Regions from separate parts of the Nissabacter archeti genome, predicted to be linked through region 2. Evidence: predicted binding sites of a transcription regulator. Region 2 holds the regulator's gene; each other region holds the start of a gene.
What was found. Region 2 encodes Fur, which represses iron uptake genes when iron is present. Its sites were predicted from a motif close to ATAATAATGAGAACNACTATCAA; they were not measured.
Positions count from the first base shown of each region.

Region 1: sodA (superoxide dismutase [Mn]) is a predicted target of Fur. The motif match lies at 1,878-1,900, and genes of this name have one in related genera.
Region 3: exbB (tol-pal system-associated acyl-CoA thioesterase) is a predicted target of Fur. The motif match lies at 1,359-1,381, and genes of this name have one in related genera.
Region 4: fhuA (ferrichrome porin FhuA) is a predicted target of Fur. The motif match lies at 1,969-1,991, and genes of this name have one in related genera.

Region 1 covers NZ_JAERKB010000002.1:106,305-109,416, forward strand. The annotation lists gene JK232_RS03305 (YibL family ribosome-associated protein) at 1-321, shown strand, start outside; gene yiiM (6-hydroxyaminopurine reductase) at 361-1,044, opposite strand; gene sodA (superoxide dismutase [Mn]) at 1,173-1,796, opposite strand; gene fdhD (formate dehydrogenase accessory sulfurtransferase FdhD) at 1,983-2,822, opposite strand; gene fdhE (formate dehydrogenase accessory protein FdhE) at 2,979-3,112, shown strand, end outside.
Region 2 covers NZ_JAERKB010000003.1:293,023-296,134, reverse strand. The annotation lists gene fldA (flavodoxin FldA) at 245-772, shown strand; gene fur (ferric iron uptake transcriptional regulator) at 1,071-1,514, shown strand; gene JK232_RS05795 (beta-N-acetylhexosaminidase) at 1,682-3,112, opposite strand, start outside.
Region 3 covers NZ_JAERKB010000006.1:41,180-44,291, forward strand. The annotation lists gene exbD (TonB system transport protein ExbD) at 1-312, opposite strand, end outside; gene exbB (tol-pal system-associated acyl-CoA thioesterase) at 319-1,251, opposite strand; gene JK232_RS09215 (TRAP transporter substrate-binding protein) at 1,681-2,658, shown strand; gene JK232_RS09220 (TRAP transporter small permease) at 2,695-3,112, shown strand, end outside.
Region 4 covers NZ_JAERKB010000005.1:206,328-209,439, reverse strand. The annotation lists gene fhuA (ferrichrome porin FhuA) at 1-1,939, opposite strand, end outside; gene JK232_RS08505 (CBM96 family carbohydrate-binding protein) at 2,176-3,112, opposite strand, start outside.

The DNA.
Region 1 (3,112 bases), on a different contig from region 2:
AAGCTGGATGCCCTGAACCACAAAGACGCGGCCATCCTCGCGCAGGGTAACGGTGAGTTGATCGCCAAGCACGAAGAAGAGAAAGAGAAGCTGGTTAAAGAGATCGCCCGCCTGAAAGAGGTGCAGATCAGCAAACTGAGCAAACAGGCGCAGGAACTCTCCCGCCTGCCGTTCAGCCGTGAAATCTCCAAAAAAGAGCAGGCTGATATGGGCACCCTGAAAAAGAGCGTGCGCGGGCTGATCGTGGTTCACCCGATGACGGCCCTGGGCCGCGAAATGGGCCTGAAAGTCGTGACCGGCTACGCGAAAAAACCGTTCTGAACCTGCCGGGCCGGTGGCTTACCGGCCCGCCTCTCTGTTTCAGCCGCCCTGCGGTTTGCCGTCCATCCGGGCGCTGAAACTCTCAATCTTCCGGCTCTCCAGCCTGACCTGCATCTTCTTGCTCCAGCTCGCGGCCAGCCCGGCTGCCCCTAACAGCCGCCGGTACTGCTCTTCGTCATAAGGCTGGTTAAAGGCGATCGAAATGGCCTCCGCGACGCTGACCTCGCTGTTGCGCGTCAGTAGCTCCAGCGGCTGCCCGTCACTGATGTAACCCGGCGACAGCACGCGGTAGAGCCAGCCACAGCGGCCGCTCTGCTGGATAATGTGTGAAAGCTGCGCCACGCCCAGGTGAATCCCGATCTTGTAGCAGGGGGAGCGCGGCTGCGTTATCTGGATCAGCGCCTCGCCCCAGCGGAAAATATCCCCGATAAAGACGTTCTGCTCAGTGAGGCCGAGCGTCGAGATATTTTCGCCAAAGCCGGGCGGCTGGAAGTGCTCTGCCTGCTGCGGGAACTGCTGGCTCAGGTGAGCGTAATGCTCACGCGGGAAGTGGCACAGGGCGCGATCCGGCCCGCCATGCACATGCGTTTCTGCCTGCTGGTCACCCTCCAGGCCGAGCGGCGTCAGCAAAATCCGGCCTTCTGCGGCCCGTTTGCTGATGGCGCTCGGGCGCATGGTTTCATGCTCAGTGACCGGGCCGATAAACACCTGAGGATAGTGCATAGTCTCTCCTTTGCGTGGCAGGCGACGCCTGCGGATGCTTCCAGCTTATGGCAGCGCATAAAAAATGCCAGCGCAGGCGCCGGCATTCTTGTGGTCAACCGCGGCCGGGGCCGCGTGTGTAACGGGAATTATTTTTTCGCAGCGAAACGTGCAGCCGCTTCATCCCAGTTCACCACGTTCCAGAACGCCTTGATGTAGTCCGGGCGTTTGTTCTGGTATTTCAGATAGTAAGCGTGTTCCCACACATCCAGACCCAGCAGCGGGTAACCGGAAGCACCGGCAACGGCTTCGCCCATCAGCGGGTTGTCCTGGTTTGCGGTGGAAACCACAGCCAGTTTGCCGTCATCTTTCAGCACCAGCCAGGCCCAGCCGGAACCGAAACGGGTCGCAGCCGCTTTCTCAAAGGTTTCTTTGAAGCTGTCGATGCTGCCGAAATCACGTTCGATGGCGTCTTTCAGCTCACCCTGCAGGGTGGTGCCGATTTTCAGGCCTTTCCAGAACAGGCTGTGGTTGGCGTGGCCGCCGGCGTTGTTACGCAGCACGGTTTTCTTGTCAGCCGGTACCTGGTCCAGTTTGGTGATCAGTTCATCAACCGGCAGGGCAGCCAGTTCCGGCAGGCTTTCCAGCGCGGCATTGGCGTTATTGACGTAAGTCTGGTGATGTTTGGTGTGATGGATCTCCATCGTCTGCTTGTCGAAATGCGGCTCAAGTGCGTCGTATGCGTAAGGCAGGGATGGCAGTGAGTAACTCATATTCTTCATCTCCATTGGTGTTTTGCGGCGCAGGGCAGGTGCAAGCACCGCGTAAGCAGTGGGATCATTATAGTTAATTAAATGATATTGAAAATGATTATCTCAGACCGCCCCGGCGGTGGCGCGGGGCGGTATCCGTGACTTATAGCGCACTGAAATATCGGCAGGAAAATCGATCTAAGCGCGTCAGTACAGCCGTTGCGGATGGGTATAGACAGTGGCGCGCCCCGGTTTGCTGAAGCCGACCAGCGTCAGGTTGCAGCGTTCGGCCACTTCCACCGCAAGCGTAGTGGCCGCGGAGACGGCGAACAGAATTTCCGCGCCGCACATCGCGGCTTTTTGCACCATTTCATAACTGGCACGGCTGGACACCAGCACCGCGCCCGCCTGCCACCCCGGTTTCCCGCTGCGCACGCCCAGCAGTTTGTCGAGCGCCACGTGGCGGCCGACATCCTCACACCCGCCGAGCAATGTGCCCTCCGGGGCGACCCAGGCGGCAGCATGGGTGCAACCGGTAAGCTGGCCGACCGGCTGATATTCCTTAAGCGACGCCAGCGCGCCATCGAGCCGGGCCAGCTCAAACTGCTGGGTAAACGGCAGCGGTGCCAGCGGGCGGAAAAGATCGCCGAGCTGCTCCACCCCACACACCCCGCAGCCGGTGCGGCCCGCCATCGCGCGGCGGCGCTCCTTCAGCCCGGCAAAACGGCGGCTGGACAACTCCACCTGCACTTCAATGCCGTTGCAGGAGGGGAGAATGTCGATGCCGTAAATCTCCTGCGGTGTCTCGATAATGCCTTCAGACAGCGAAAAACCGAGCGCAAACGCCTCCAGGTCTTTGGGCGTTGCCATCATCACCACATGGGAGATGCCGTTATACACCAGTGCCACCGGCACCTCTTCCGCCAGCCAGTCCGCTTCGGCGGTGGCCAGCCGGGTGCGCTGGAAAACCTGACGCTGTTGCGCGCCGTCACGCGGTGCGTCGCCGGCGGTGACTGCGCCGTTACTCTGTTTTGTACGTTCGTTCACGAGCCTGTACCTGATTTTTAACACCCACAGGGTTACTGTGGTACTGTGCCGGAAAGGGCAGAAGTGCCCACCTTAGCGCTGTTGAGACGGGAACAGAACCGATTTGTTCTATTGGCACTGTCACGACGACGGCCATTCATCAGGAGAGCGATCGCCATGAGCATCCGTATTGTGCCTAACCACGGTGCCCACGCACCCCAAACCAGGATGTCCGCGGCGCATAGCATACCGCCGCTGCTGTTTGCCAACCTCAAAAGTCTCTATGCGCGGCGCGCAGAGCGGCTGCGTCA
Region 2 (3,112 bases):
GCGGGAGGTCAGGCGCTTGATATCACAATGAAGTTACTTTCAGCACACAAAGGCGATAACACCTCTGTTTTTTGGCCGATAGAATATTTCACCATTCTGTCTGCCGGTGAGGGTTGCCGGCACCGGCAAGTGCAGGCCGGACGGCGTGATGATGTTCACCCGGCGGTGACTTTGCTATCATCAGCAGCATCAGCGCCTGTCAGTGGCAGGTTTACTTATTAAGAACAAGAGGTTAGAGAAGCATATGGCCGTAGTGGGAATCTTCTTCGGGTCCGATACCGGAAACACGGAAAACATCGCCAAAATGATCCAGAAGCAACTGGGCAACGATGTTGCCGAGGTGCACGACATCGCCAAAAGCAGCAAGGAAGATCTGGAAAAGTTCGACATCCTGCTGCTGGGCATCCCGACCTGGTACTACGGCGAAGCGCAGTGTGACTGGGATGATTTCTTCCCGACGCTGGAAGAGATCGATTTCGAAGGCAAACTGGTGGCCCTGTTTGGCTGCGGTGACCAGGAAGATTACGCCGAGTATTTCTGTGATGCGATGGGCACCGTGCGTGACATCATTGAACCGCGCGGCGCGGTACTGGTCGGCCATTGGCCAACCGAAGGCTACCATTTCGAAGCCTCCAAAGGGCTGGCCGATGACACCCACTTTATCGGCCTGGCCATTGACGAAGACCGTCAGCCGGAACTGACCAACGAACGCGTTGACGCGTGGGTCAAGCAGATTACCCAGGAGCTGAGCCTGGCGGAAATCCTCGGTTAATACCCCCGGCCCCGGCGGTTGATTTTCAACCAAAAGGGCCCTGTTTCCCCTGCCCGGCACCGAAATATTGGCTACAAGTTTGTAACTTTATCCAGTATCGGGGTACACTGGGCCCCGCGTATTTCCTATCCATCAACGTGTTGCAAAAGTAGCCCGCAACCCGCACAACGCAAGCAGGCGGCGTTTTCATTTTGAGCGGCTCAGTTCTATAATGAGACGCAACTAAAACCTTTGCGCCGACCGATGTCATAGGCTGTATGCCTAAACGTGAATAGCATAGTAACAGGACAGAATCCGCATGACTGACAACAACACCGCATTAAAAAAGGCCGGCCTGAAAGTCACGCTTCCGCGACTCAAGATCCTGGAAGTGTTACAAGATCCGACCTGCCACCACGTCAGTGCGGAAGATCTTTATAAGAAGTTGATCGACATGGGCGAAGAGATTGGCCTGGCCACGGTATACCGCGTGCTGAACCAATTTGATGACGCCGGCATTGTCACCCGCCACAATTTTGAAGGCGGTAAGTCAGTGTTCGAACTGACTCAGCAGCACCACCACGATCACCTGATCTGCCTGGATTGCGGAAAAGTGATCGAGTTCAGCGATGAATCCATTGAGATTCGTCAGCGTGAAATTGCCAAGAAACACGGCATTAAGCTGACCAACCATAGCCTCTACCTCTATGGTCATTGTGAAGCGGGCGATTGCCGCGAAAACGAAGGATTGCACGAGAAGTAATCGCTGCCTGGGGCACCCGGTGCCCTTTTGCCGTTGCAGCCGAAAAACCGCATTGATGCGGTTTTTTTTCGCCCTTTTTCCGGCGGCCCCGCCCTGTGGCGATAAAAAAGCCCCGGTTTGCCGGGGCCATAATATTGCGCTGCACTGTCGCGTTATGCGGCGTTACGTCAGAGCCCGACCTGCTCGCTGCGCCCGCTGCGTTTGCCGTCCGGGCTGAGGGTACGCACCCAGACGCCTTTTTCCACGCCCGGTTTGGCCTCTGCCCGGTATGTCTGCCAATTTACGCCGTCCTGTGAATACTGGATGGTGAGGCCCGGCAGTGACACATTGGCGTCAAGCTTACCGTTTACGATGCGTGCGCCGGGTACCGGCAGGCGATAGGCGACGCCGTGACGATCCAGCTTCGCGATCTCGCGCTGCCCCATCAGGTTGGCGAAACGCTGCCAGTCCGCCGCCAGCTTATCGCGGTTAACCCAATGGGTTTTGCCGCCCTGGTACTCCCGCCCGGCTTTGTACGGCAGTTCCCAGTCTGCACGGTGCCAGGCGCGCTCGGCCAGCACCATCAGGCGCGGATAGATACGGTATTCCAGGTCACTGTCGGTGCGGATGGTTTCGCTCCAGGCCTGCCCGGACATGCCGTGCGCGCCCGGCCACGGGGCATCGCCGCGGGCGGTAAAGGCGTTGCCGTCACGGTCAACGGAGGTTTCGGCGTTCTGCGGCAGGTTGTCCGGCGCGAAGCTGAAGATCTTGGCCTCATCGCTGGCGCGCGTGGCCCAGTAGTAGCCCGGCTCACGCGCGCTGACCTCATAGGGTTTGTCAAAGTAGAGGTAATCCGGGTTGGAGAGCGTAATTTCATACCCTTTGGCTGCCCATTCCCCGGCGCTCTGCGCACCGCCCCAGTAGAGGGTGTCCCAGAAATTGACCCCCACCCGCGACGTGGCGAAAGCGCGGGCATCTTTCGCATCTTTCAGGCCATCCTGCCAGGCCTGCATCCGGTCAATGCCGCGCGCCTTGACCAGCTTGCTGACCTCTACGGCAAAATAGCTGGAGAGGTGATCAAACGCCGCCACTTTCCCGGATTTCACCAGCGCCTGACAGACAGTGGATTTTGACCACGGCTGATCCTCTTTACTCAGGTCGATGGCCCCTTTCGCCGGGTCTGCCGGGGCATTCAGGTCCTGATACCCCGGCCCAAGGCGGATGTTTTTCGCCTCATCCCCGCCAAAGTGCCAGGTGGTGAGCGGTTGCCCCGCTTCCTGGTGCATCGCAGCAATTTCGCTTACCACTTTATCCACAAAGCGCAACGACGACGGCAGGCACGGGTTGAGGTAACTGCGGCGATCGTAATACTGCACGGAGGTGGTATTGGAGGTGTCCGTCGGGTCGAGCAACCGGTAAGCCCCCGCCTCTTCAGGTTTACCGGCCTGTTGCAGCCGCTGGTAGCGCGCCTCCATGGAGACAATCGCCGCCCTGGCGTGGGCAGGCATGTCTATCTCCGGGATGACGTTAATCTGCCGTGCCTGCGCATACTTCACAATCTCGATATAGTCCGCCCGGCTGAAATAGCCGCTGCCGTTATTGTCGCTGTAGGGGCCGGA
Region 3 (3,112 bases), on a different contig from region 2:
GAAGAAAATGGTGGTCTCTTTGTCGCCGTGGGTCTGCTGCGCCAGTTGTGCGGTGAGTTGCTCACGCGGCACCGGCACATCGCCAACAAACAGCTGTTTCTCCGCATTGACCGTCAGGAACAGCGGTTTTTCCGGGCGCGGCGACGGCTTGCTGGTCGAGGCCGGCAGGTTAACCCGCACGTCCACAGTGGCCAGCGGTGCGGCCACCATAAAGATGATCAGCAGAACCAACATCACGTCGATAAACGGCGTCACGTTGATCTCATGCATTTCCCCGCTTTCATCCAGGTCGTCATTCAAACGCATCGCCATCGTCAGTTACCCCACGCGCAGTTGCGGATTCGCGCGTTTGGTACCGGCGTTGGCCGCCAGGTCCAGGTCACGCCCCTGCAACAGCAGCAACTGTGCCGCGACATCCCCCAGCAGGTGGCGGTAGCCGGCAATCAGGCGGGCGAAGATGTTGTAGATCACCACCGCCGGAATCGCGGCCACCAGCCCGATGGCGGTCGCCAGCAGCGCTTCCGCAATGCCCGGTGCCACCACGGCGAGGTTGGTGGTCTGGGTTTCGGCGATGCCGATAAAGCTGTTCATGATGCCCCAGACGGTGCCGAACAGGCCGACAAACGGCGAAATCGCGCCGATGGTCGCCAGGAAACCGTTGCCGCGCCCCATGTGGCGGCCGGCAGCCGCCACGCGGCGCTCCAGGCGGAAGCTGGTACGGTCTTTAATCCCGGCGATGTCAGCAGACTGCGCCGACAGCTCCAGCTCGTTTTGTGCATCGGCCAGCAACCGGGCGCTGAGGCTCTTGTCATCAAAGCCCTCCATCACGGCAGCGGCTTCGTCCAGCGTGGTCACCGGGGCCAGCGCGCGCAGCTCACGGCGCAGGCGGCGTTTGGCGGCCAGCAACTCGCTGCCCTTGGCAAACAGGATCGCCCAGGTGACCACCGAGGCCAGCAGCAGGCCAATCATCACGGTTTTCACCACCGCGTCGGCGTGGTGATACATCCCAAGCACGGACAAGTCCTGCGGAATGACCGGCTGGGCGGCAGGCGCGGACGGCTGCGGATCCGCGGCCATCACCGGGGCCGCCGGGGCGGCGTCTGCCTGCGCGCTCTGCGCAGCCGGCGCGGTAGTGGTTGCCGGGGCCGCCAGTGCCGGGCCGCTCAGCCCGGCCATCAGGCACAGGGAGGCCAGCGCCAGCCGGCCGCGGCGCGGTGTTGTTTTCTGTACTGCCACGGCAGATGTGGGCATCCCCAACTTCATCATCATGCGAGCCAATTTCACGCTACGCCTCCACCCTAAATCATCAACGTTGGAAGAAATAAATCAGTGCGGGATCATATCAAACACAGCGCGGATTGATAGTGGTTCTCATTATTATTTACGTACGCAAGAGATCAAGGTCAATGCAAGTGGAATATCCATAAGAAAAGCCGGCAGCACGCAGAGAGGAGGCCGGAAAGCCGGGGCGGGAAGCGCTGTTTTTTTAGCCACATCACAAATCCGGAGGCCGCGCCAGCGCTGGCCGTGACGCAGATCGGATTTGCTTTAAAAAGCCATTTCAAGAAATTTTCAATAGCATTTCAAAGTGTATAATCGCGTTAATAAAATGTTTCAAATTTAACAAACCCGCATTTTCCACTTACTTTTCCCGGCTTTTTCCTGCCCCTGGAGAGCATCATGATACTGCGAAAATCCCTGCTGGCCCTGAGCCTGTTTTCCACCACGCTGTTTATCAGCCATCAGACCCTCGCCCAGACCATTAAAGCCGCGGATGTGCATCCGCAGGGTTACCCGAATGTGGTGGCGGTGCAGCATATGGGCGAAAAACTGGAGAAAGCCACCGACGGGCGGCTGGAGATCAAAACCTTTCCCGGCGGCGTGCTGGGCGATGAGAAACAGATGATCGAGCAGGCGCAGATTGGCGCCATTGATCTGATCCGCGTGTCAATGGCCCCGGTCGCCGCTATTCTGCCGGAGATTGAGGTCTTCACCCTGCCCTATATTTTCCGCGATGAAGAGCATATGCATAAGGTGCTCGACAGCCAGGTCGGGCAGGAGATCGGCAATAACATCACCAATGACCCGAAATCCCGGCTGGTATTCCTCGGCTGGATGGATTCCGGCACCCGCAACATGATCACCAAAACCCCGCTGACCAAACCGGAAGACCTGAAAGGCATGAAGATCCGTGTGCAGGGCAGCCCGGTGGCGCTGGCGACGCTGAAAGCGATGGGGGCGAACGCGGTGGTGATGGGCGTGAGCGAAGTCTTCAGCGGGATGCAGACCGGCGTCATTGACGGCACGGAAAACAACCCGCCGACCTTTGTCGCGCATAACTATTTGCCGGTGGCGAAATATTACACCCTGACCCGCCACTTCATTATTCCCGAGCTGTTCCTCTACTCCAAAACCAAATGGGACAAATTAAGCAGCGAGGATCAGCAACTGCTCCTGAAGCTGGCCAAAGAGGCGCAGGCCGAACAGCGCCAGCTCTGGGCCGCGTATAACGAAAAAGCGTTGCAGACCATGAAAGCCGGCGGCGTGACCTTCCAGGAGATGGACACCAAATATTTCTATGACGCCACCCAGCCGGTACGCGATCAGTTCGGCAAAGCCCATCAGGATCTGGTGAATAAAATCAACGACGTGAAATAAGCCCGTTCACGTCCAGCCTGTTAACCGGGGGAAAGTATGGCCCGTTATTATCTTTCGTCGATGGATGTGCTCTACCGGATAGCGATGTGGATCTCCGGCCTGGCACTGCTGCTGATGGTGGTGGTGATCCCCATCGGCATCTTCTACCGCTATACGCTGAACCAGGCGCTCTCCTGGCCGGAGCCGGTGTCGATCATCTGCATGGTGACCTTTACCTTTGTCGGCGCGGCGGTGAGTTACCGCGCCGGCTCGCACATCGCGGTCGGCATGGTCACTGACCGGCTGCCGCCGGTGTGGCAGAAGGTTTTCGCCACCGTGGCTGACCTGCTGATGCTGGCGCTGAGCCTGTTTATCCTGGTCTACAGCACCACATTGTGCCGCGAGCTCTGGGAGCAGCCGGTGGCGGATTTCCCGGTGCTGACGGCCGGGCAAACTTACCTGCCGCTGCCGATTG
Region 4 (3,112 bases), on a different contig from region 2:
GGGTCAGGCCGCTGAGCGCCGTCTCATGGAAGGTGTAATCCGCCCACAGCGACGCCATGTTACGCGGCACTTCCACCGGGCGCTGGCCCTTCAGGTTGGTGTCTTTGGTGTATTCCGCGTCGGTGAAGGTGTAAGACGCCGTCAGGTTGACGTTGGCATTGACTGCGGCTTTCGCTTCCAGCTCGATGCCGCGTGAGCGGATTTCGCCGGACTGCACGCTGAAGCTGCTGTTAGTCGGGTCGGCCGTCAGGTTGTTGTCTTTGGTCAGCTGGTAAACCGCCGCCGTCAGGCTGATCGGCTGGTCTTGCGGGATATATTTCACCCCGGCTTCATACTGCTTGCCGTGGGACGGGTCGAACGATTTACCGCTTTGGGTGGCACCGCTGACCGGCTCAAAGGATTCGCTGTAGCTGAAGTACGGCGAAATCCCGTTGTCGAACAGGTAGTTCAGGCCGCCGCGCCAGGTGAACTGCTCATCGCGGTCTTTGTCGGTGGCACCGCTGCTGCGGGTCAGCACCGTGCTTTTGGCGAAGTCATAACGGCCGCCCAGGGTCAGCAGCCAGTGGTTCCACTCTGCCTGATCCTGCACGTAGAGGCCGGTCTGCTCCTGGCGGTTCAGGATGTTGTAACGGAAGTAGACATCGTAGTCATCATTGCCGTACTGCGGTGCGGTCATATTGATGCTGCTGGTGGACGCGTAGTCCGCGTTGATGTCGTTACGCATCCGCATGTAGTCCACGCCCATCAGCAGGGTGTGGTCAACCTGGCCGGTGCCGAATTTGGCCTGCGCCTGGGTGTCCACGTCGAAGTTACTCAGCTTCTCGCTGGAGTCGACAAAGGCACGCTGGATGGTCGCCGGGGCGACATAGCCGTTACCGTAGTGGCCGATGTAGTGGGTGCTCAGCATGGTGTAGCGCAGGTTCTGGCGCACCGTCCAGGTGTCGTTGAACGCGTGCTCGGCGCTGTAACCCACCATCTTCTGGTTGCGGGAGAACTTGTCCTCCTGCTCGCCTTCGGTGTAGTTCACCGGCAGTTTGCGCTGGTTGCCGTTGGCATCGGTGTACGGCACCACGGTGCCTTGCAGCGGCAGCCAGCCGTAGTAGCCCGCTTCCGGATCGTTCTGGAAGTTGCTCAGGAAGGTGAAGGTGGTGTTGTCATCCGGGTGCCAGGTAAAGGACGGCGCGATGGCGTAACGCTTCTCCTGGGACATCTCCTGCTGGGCATCCTGGCTGCGCGCCAGCCCGGTCAGGCGGTAGCTGTAAACGCCGTTGTCATCGATGGCACCGCCGAAATCAAACCCGGTCTGGTAGAGGTTGTCAGTACCCATCGAGAACTGCACTTCACGCAGGGTCTCGGTGGTCGGGCGTTTGCTGACCATAGAGACCAGGCCGCCGGGGTTGCTTTTGCCGTACAGCACGGAGGACGGGCCGCGCAGCACTTCCACCCGCTCGAGGAAGTACGGGTCCATCGACACTTCGGAATAGTTATCGCCCTGGAGTTTAATGCCGTCCAGGTACTGGTTGGTGTTGGTATTGGTAAAGCCGCGGATGGACACCGCATCAAGAATGTCGGAGCTGCCGCGGCTGGCGAACACGCCCGGCGTGTAGCTCAGCGCCTCTTTTACCGTGTCCGGCTGGCGCATTTCCAGCTCGTCACTGGTCACGACAGAGACGGACTGCGGTGTTTTCACCAGCGGTGTATCGGTTTTGGTGCCGGTAGCACTCCGCTTGGCCGCCACGGTCGCGGCCGGCCCCCATGCGCTTTCCTGCGCCACATCCGGCCCGCTGCCGACGACGGTAATGGTATCACCCGTTTGCGCCGGGTCGCCCTCTGCCGCCGTAGCGGGTAATACGAACGTGCCTAACGTAACCGCAATGGCAAGGGTCACTTTCCCAAGAGGAAAGGCCGCCGGGATCATGGTGCCTGAGTGTGTGCGCATGGTCGCTTCTCTGATGATGGTAAACAGGAATGTAAACGAGAATTATTATTATGAAGGCAGAATCATATTCGGATGAAATTTTAAACTCAAGCAGAAATAGAGTGTCCCCGGCGGATATGCTGAAGAAATGGCCTCATGAAATACGAGGCTATTTTTTATTAACCTATTTGTCGCACATAAATAAAAACCCGTAACTTTATGGTTACGGGTTTCACGATTAATAAATAGCGTGCGTATTATTTTTTAAATCCCTGCAACATTAATATCGGCGGGTTGGGGCTTTCGGCTGAACTGAAGGCGTACGCATGGCCCTTACGTTCGCCGCCAATGCAGAAAGAGATGGTGGTTTGTTTGTTTTTAATCGCCTCTTTGACGGCGGCATCCACCGGAATATAACGGTAAGACTGTTTGTTATTGGCATACAGCGATCCGGCGGCATTGCCATTACAGGCCGGGCGGCTGTTCCAGGTGGTGGTGTGCTCGTCCCATTCATTGGTGGTGCCGTAGAGATAAATAGTTCGGGCATTGGCATCAGAGACATTGCCGCCAAACAGCCGGATTTTATACGTGAACTCCGTGTTGTTATTGATATCCAGCTCCGGCGGCCAGGCCGGGATCGTGAACTGGATAAGCCCAATCTCCTCTTTGTTCCGGCTGCGGGTGCCCTGCCAGTTATCCTGCACGTGCAGCGTCTCTTCCCCGGCAAAATTTTTGTCTGCCTGATCAAGGTTGCTGATTGTGACGTCCTGCAACGCCATCTCGTAGGCAAACGGGATGTTGGTGTCGCAGGAGAGGCCGAGGTTCATGCAGTGGTTCGCCATAAAATCCGCGCCCTGCGTCGTCCAGCCATTCATAAAATCGCCGTGGGCGCTGTAGATAGAGCCCCACTGTTCAACCACCTTGCCGTTCACGATCACCGGGTCCAGCGACAGCTCGACTTTGGTCATGTCTATCGGCGTCGAGTTGGGGATCAGGTAAGCGATGTTCATGTTCACCATCGGGATCTTGACCGGGTACGCCGCCGGGCAGACATCATTTACCGCATAATCGGCATTTTTTACCCCGATGGCGGGGTGAAGGTTGACGCCGTCCCAGCAGTTGGGGAACTTCAGCGCAATGTTCATCTGCACCGTGCCGTTAGGCTGCGGCGGGCAGCTGCTTTTGGGAATGTCC